Maricaulis maris: one gene and its partner. The protein of the gene in region 2 interacts with the protein of the main gene of each other region in a pairwise test. Links are inferred from orthologs where the notes say so. Each region holds a gene or a part of one and is shown on either strand. Other genes may lie near its edges. The genes, in order: AAA969_RS02145 and dnaQ.

What was found.
Region 1: the proteins of dnaQ (region 2) and AAA969_RS02145 interact in binary tests that used the Escherichia coli proteins (3 or more experiments, as listed by UniProt). The link is inferred for Maricaulis maris from one-to-one orthologs.

What each region holds. Positions count from the first base shown.
Region 1 is NZ_AP027270.1:496,324-499,610, reverse strand. The notes cover bases 133-3,102. They hold AAA969_RS02145 (DNA polymerase III subunit gamma/tau), read right to left. Parts: upstream 2,549-3,102; coding sequence 716-2,548; downstream 133-715. Other genes in these bases: AAA969_RS02135 (hypothetical protein), read right to left, coding at 2,757-2,978; AAA969_RS02150 (YbaB/EbfC family nucleoid-associated protein), read right to left, coding at 396-719; recR (recombination mediator RecR), read right to left, coding at 133-379. Also shown: more of recR, read right to left, coding at 1-132; nudC (NAD(+) diphosphatase), read left to right, coding at 3,115-3,287. UniProt on the Escherichia coli protein: Part of the beta sliding clamp loading complex, which hydrolyzes ATP to load the beta clamp onto primed DNA to form the DNA replication pre-initiation complex.
Region 2 is NZ_AP027270.1:3,034,881-3,038,049, reverse strand. The notes cover bases 303-3,154. They hold dnaQ (DNA polymerase III subunit epsilon), read right to left. Parts: upstream 2,149-3,154; coding sequence 1,456-2,148; downstream 303-1,455. Other genes in these bases: aroE (shikimate dehydrogenase), read right to left, coding at 2,777-3,154; coaE (dephospho-CoA kinase), read right to left, coding at 2,166-2,777; secB (protein-export chaperone SecB), read left to right, coding at 931-1,449; AAA969_RS14520 (Tim44/TimA family putative adaptor protein), read right to left, coding at 303-717. Outside these bases: mltA (murein transglycosylase A), read right to left, coding at 1-113; more of AAA969_RS14520, read right to left, coding at 97-302; more of aroE, read right to left, coding at 3,155-3,169. UniProt on the Escherichia coli protein: DNA polymerase III is a complex, multichain enzyme responsible for most of the replicative synthesis in bacteria. The epsilon subunit contain the editing function and is a proofreading 3'-5' exonuclease.

The DNA of each region.
Region 1 (3,287 bases), 2.5 Mb from region 2 along the record:
TGTTGAGGTCCTCCGGACGGACGCCGTCGAGCGCGGACAGCACGCCGCCGAGGACATGGTAGCGCCCCTTGAACGCCCCGGCCCGTTCCAGCGCCCACAGATCACCAACGGTCTCGACCACGCAGATGGCGGCATCGAGCCGGTTGGGCGCAGCGCAGACCGTGCAGGGGTCAGCCACATCGAGATTGCCGCATTCGCTGCAAGCCCGGATCTTGTCGGCCGCGTCAGCCAGTGCATCGGCGAGTGGACGCATCAGCGCGTCCTTCTTGCCGAGCAGGTTCAGGGCGGCGCGCCGCGCCGAGCGCGGACCAAGCCCGGGCAGCTTCGCGAGCAGCGAGATCAGGCGTTCGATTTCAGGGCCGGCAGAGGCGGATTTCATCGCGGAGACAGCGCGCTCAGAACGGCATCTGCATGCCGGGCGGCATTTGCAGGCCGCCGGCGGCTTCCTTCATGATCTCCTGCTGGGCGGCATCGCCCTTGCGGCGGGCGTCGGCATGCGCCGCCTTGAGAAGGTCTTCGAGGATTTCCGGTTCTTCCGGATCGAGAAGGCTCTTGTCGACATCGATCGAGACCATGTCGCCCTTGGCCGTCAGCACGACCTTGACCAGACCGGCACCGGCCTCGCCGGTCACCTCGGTCTCGCCAAGCCGGGCCTGCGCCTCGACCATTTTCTCCTGCATGGCCTGCGCCTGTTTCATGAGGCCCATCAGGTCTTTCATGCGCGTTTCTCCGTTGTTGCGTCGCTGGCCGTCTCGTCATCCGTCACGGGATCGCGGACAGCAATGATCTCGGCCCCCGGGAAGAGCCGCAAGGCTTCGGTCACCGCCGGATCACGGCGGGCTTCCTCGAGCCGCTCGGCCTTCAGGCGCTCGCGGCGCTCGGCCCAGGTCTCGCCGCCCTTGAGTGAGCCATCCGCGAGGATCATCCAGCGCTCGCCGGTCCATTCGAGCAGACGGCGCGACAGGCGCTGGGCGAGGTCGCGGGGTGCGTCCTCCAGCGGCTGGAAGCTGAACGAGCCGGGCTTGAAGGCCGCCGGGCGGACATAGCGTTCCATGTCGGATTGCAGACCGATATCGCGCTTCTCGCGCAGCATTGTCATCAGGGCTTCCCAGGTCTGGGGCCCCGAGATGGCGGGCGCCTCCTGCTCGACCGCACTGACCTGTTCCGGTTCGGTAAGGGCGCGATGGGGGGCCGGTTCGGACGGACCATCCGCAGCAGCAGCGTGCGGTGTATCCGGCGGGGCCGGCGCAGCGGCCGGCTCAGGCTTTCCCGGCGCCTCCGCAGGCGCAGCAGCGCGCGGCAGGCCCGCGAGCACGCGGGCGGCATCCTCCGGCGGCGGCAGGGATGCGGCGGAGGCGAGCCGCAGCACCGTCATCTCGGCAGCGGCCAGCGCATCCGGCGCAGCGCGCACATCATCGAGCCCGGTCAGCAGGATTTTCCACATCCGGGTCAGCTGACCCAGCGACTGGCTTTCGGCCAGTGCGACGAGGCGCGCCACGGTGTCCGCCGCTTCGCCCAGATCGGCTTCAGGACCAGCTGCTTTTACACGGGCGGTGGCATGGACATAGTCGAGCAGGTCGCGGGTAATCACCACCGGGTCACCGCCGGCATCGTGCAGCGACGTCAGCTCCCCCAGCGCCGCTGCCGTCTTGCCGGTCAGGGTCTGTTCAAGCAGGTCGAGCACGCGGGCGCGGTCGGCGAGACCGAGCATGTCGCGCACTTGCGGTGCGCTGACCGGCCCATCGGCATCACTGCCCTGAACGATGGCCTGGTCGAGCAGGGAGAGCGCATCACGGACCGAGCCCTCGGCGGCGCGCGCGATCAGCGACAGGCCGTCGCGCTCGACCGACGCGCCCTCAAGACCGCAAATCCGCTCGAGGTGATCGGTCAGGACCTCGCGGTCGATCCGCTTCAGGTCAAAGCGCTGGCAGCGTGACAGCACGGTCACCGGGACCTTGCGGATTTCGGTCGTGGCGAAAATGAACTTGGCGTGCTCGGGCGGCTCCTCCAGCGTCTTCAACAGGGCGTTGAAGGCGGAGGTGGAGAGCATGTGCACCTCATCGATGATGTAGACCTTGTAGCGCGCCGAGACCGGGGCGTAGCGCACGCCCTCGAGAATCTCGCGAATGTCGCCGACCCCGGTACGCGAGGCAGCGTCCATCTCCATCACATCAACATGGGCCGAGCGGGCAATGGCGTCGCAATGACGGCCCGTCTCACCCAGCGCCATGGATGGCGCGTCGACCGTATCGGTCTCGAAGTTGAGCGCCCGCGCGATCAGGCGCGCGGTCGTGGTCTTGCCGACCCCGCGAACACCGGTGAGCATGTAGGCGTGGGCAATGCGGCCTGCGGCGAAGGCATTGGTCAGCGTCCGGACCATCGCGTCCTGGCCGATCAGGTCCTCGAAGGTGTTGGGCCGATATTTGCGCGCCAGCACCTGATAACCCGGCGCCGGGCCGGCTCCCGGCTCGGTCGCGGGCAGGTCCAGCCCGGGCATAAGGACGTCGCCCGCTCCGTCGGCATCAGTCGGGAGCGGCGTATCATCCATGACAGCTCATCGGGTTGGCGGTTCCAGGGCCGCGCCGGCGGGCGTGAGCCGCGCTGCGCAGAGAAGGTGGAAGACCGGACAGCGACCCGAACGAAAACTCGTTACGGCTGCTTCCTTCCGGACCTGACCGGGTTGGCGAGGCGCTCGTCCACCGCCGATCTTCCGCCCCCTATATCGCCCGCCAGAGGCTGGTGTGCAAGGCGTGCCGTCATTGTGTCTGCAGGACATCGCCCTCACCGCACAGCGCCGCCGCCCGCAGGAAACGGACATGCTCATCGAGCGCCTCGACAAGGCCCGCATCATCACCCGCCTCAAGCAGGAGATCACGCCAATAGCCGGTCACCCGGGCTTGTGTTTCCAGCCAGTCCCGCACCGCCATCCGGGTATGGATAGCTCTCGTCGGACAGCTGCTGCCATTATCAGACTTCATGATCCTTCCTCCTGGCATCAGCCTTATTGAGAATCATTCTCAATAACAAGCCCCATATTGCTGCCCATGCCGGAGCTGGCTATGCCTGCGAGCAAGGCGGCGCTCCGGCGTCGCGGTTTGTCCGACGGAGAACGCCATGAATGATCGCAGCCTGCTCGCCGGCCGGGACCCGCTCGTCTTCGCCGGCTCCCCGCTCGATCGTGGCGACCAGCTGCGTCGCGACGAGGCCCGTGTCGAGGCGCTTCTCGCCGGCGATGAGGGCTGGTGGATGGGCGTTGTCGAGGGCGACCCGGTTTTTCAGGGCGAAAG
Region 2 (3,169 bases):
ACCGGGGTCTCGGGTTCCGGTTCAGGCGCAGGCTCCGGTTCGGGTGCACGCGGCTGACAGGCGGCGAGGAAAACGACGCCGATCAGCAGGAGGCGGTCAAACCGCCGCAACACGGGTCAACACCCAGTTCGGATTGCCCGTATCGGTACGACGCTCGAAAACCCAATCCTCGGTGACGGGTGTCAGCCGGCCCAGATCGCCAGCGATCACGACATCATCGCTGTCCCGTGTCTCGGTCGCGATCTCGGCGACAAAACGAACCTTGATCCGGGCCGTGCTATCGGTGTGGCTCGCTTCGGTGATCTCGGCCGTCTTGATCCGGTCGATTTCGGTGCGGACGGTTTCGCCGCGATCCGCGCGTTGATCGATGGCGGCGGTATAGCGGTCGAGCACGTTGGGGGCGAGCAGAGGCTCGAGCGCCTTACGGTCGCCCGCGGCAAAGGCGTGCACAATCATCTCGTAGGCGCTGCGGGCACCGGTCAGAAAGGTGTCCGGATCAAAGCGGTTATCGGCACCGGCAATGGCCTCAAGGCCGGCAGCAGCCGGACCCACGAAAGCCGGACGCAGGTGAGGCGTCTTGTCCGGATCGGTACTGACCGCCGGTTTGTTGCCAGGCGTGGGGGCTTCCATATGGCCCTCGCGTCGACCGAGCACCGTATAGAGGCGATAGGCGAAGAAAATCGCAGCAATGCCACCAATAAGCGTCCAGATATCCATGGGGAGAGTCATACCTTTGTTAAGCTGACAGAGGGCGGCGCATCGGATCGCCGACCCGTTGTACCCTTAGATATAGGCTCTATTTGGGCCCGCGTCAGCCTTTTCGCTGTGGTCTTGCCTTCTTGCCGGTCACCGGCCGGCATGGTAACGGGCGCGCTCGCCTTGACATGGCCACTCACGGCCAGCCGTTTACAGACCCATCCGGGGAGTTCCATGACCGACGCACCGACCACGCCCGCCGCACCGGCTGCCGACCAACAGCCTCAGCTGCGCGTTCTTGCGCAATACGTGAAGGATCTCTCCTTCGAAAACCCCGGTGCTCCGGACACGCTGCGCCCGGGTCAGCCGACCCCGGCGATCGATCTGGGCATTGATGTCCAGGCGCGCGGCGTTGGTGAAGACACCTTCGAAGTCGTGCTGACGGTGAACGCAAAGGCCTCGCGCGACGAGACCGTCGTTTTCATCGCCGAGCTGTCCTATGCCGGCCTGTTCCAGCTTGCCAATGTCGGCGAGATGGATCGCGAACCTTTCCTGCTGATCGAGTGCCCGCGCCTGATTTTCCCGTTCGCCCGCCGCGTGCTGGCTGATGCGACCCGTGACGGGAATTTCCCGCCGCTGATGCTGGATCCGGTCGATTTCGCCGGCTTGTATCGCGCCCAGATCGCCAAGCGCGCCGCGGCGGCTCCGGGTTCGGAGAGCAACGGCAATGGCGATCCGGCCGCAGCTAATTAAGCGAACTTACTGAATCGTCAGTTTTTTCCAGAGCGCGTTCTCGCCCATCTCGTCAACAAAGGCGGCATGGGCGGCGCGCTCTGCGTCTGTCTGGCGAGCGCCAAGCGGGGTGGCGCGTGGTGCACGGGCCGGAAACTCCGCCCGACCACCCGTGCCACTGCCCTGCCCTGACAGGTCGAGCGCTCGCGTCCGCCCCCCCATCAGCTCGAGATAGACTTCGGCCAGAAGCAGGGAGTCGATCAGCGCGCCGTGCTTGTCACGGGTATCGAGCGAGATATCAAAGCGTTTGCAAAGGGCATCAAGCGAGACATAGGAGCCGGGAAACTTGGCCCGGGCGATGCGCGCCGTGTCCTTGAAGCGGTCCTCCGGATAGGTCGCAAGCCCCAGCCGCGCCAGCTCCATATTGATGAAACCGCGATCGAAGGATGCGTTGTGGGCGACCATGGTCGCATCGCCGACGAACTCGACGAACCCGGGCCCGACCTCGTCAAAGAGCGGCTTGTCGGCCAGGAATTCAGTGGTCAGCCCGGTAATGTCGACAACTTCCTTGGGGATGGAGCGCTGTGGATTCACATAGGCGTGGAAGGTCTTGCCGGTTGGAATGAAATCAATGATCTCGACGCAACCCAGTTCGGTGATGCGGTCGCCGCTATTGGGATCGAGTCCCGTGGTTTCGGTATCGAAGACGATTTCACGCATGGCTCTGCCTTGATCCTCTAACGCGCGCCGTCATTGGCCAGGCGCTGTTTCAGTGCGTCAATGATATCAGCAACCTGTCGCCGCGCATCGTCCAGCCCACCGGACGTCTCCACAACGAAATCCGCCCGCGACAACTTGCTCGAATCGTCAAGCTGCCGGGCGATTATGGCCTCCAGCTTGGCTTCGGTCATGCCCGGACGCTGCATCACGCGGGCGCGGCGCACGGCATCCGGCGCATGGACGACAATGACCGCGTCGACCCGCGCCTCACCGCCGGTTTCAAACAAGAGCGGGACGTCGAAGACAAGGATGTCATGGCCGGCGGCCCGGTTTTCCCGGACGAAGGCCTCGCGCGCAGCACTGACGAGTGGGTGAACGATTTCTTCGAGGATTTCGAACCCATCCGGGTCGGCCTTCAGCGCATCGGACAGTCGGGAACGGTCAATCGCCCCGTCGACAACCACGCCGGGAAAGGCGCGACCGACCGGCTCGACCGCGGCACCGCCCGGCGCGTACAGCGCATGAACGGCAGCATCGGAATCAAAGACCGGGATATCAGCGTCGCGCAGGATCTGCGCGGTTGCCGATTTGCCCATGCCGATGGACCCCGTCAATCCGACCGTCAGCATCACTGCGCCTCCAACTGGTGGATCAGTCGGTGGCGGATGGCGGGTAGATCCGGCACCGGGCGCCCGAAGAAGGCCTGAAAGCTGGGCCGGGCCTGCCCGATCAGCATGTCCAGCCCGTCAATCGCGGTCAGGCCCCGGTCCGCAGCGGCGGCCAAAAATCCCGTCTTCAACGGCGTGTAGACGCTATCAAAGGCGACACTGCCGGATGCGACACGCTGCCAGTCCAGGTCAAGGTCGTCGCGACCACCCAGGCCGAGCGAGGTGGCATTGATGATGAGGGTAGAACCGTCCAGGGCATCATCACGGGCTTCCCACGGGACCAGGCTGGCATCAGGGGCAATGTCGCGGGCCAGACCTTCCGCCCGGGTCAGATTGCGATTGCAGATAGCGAG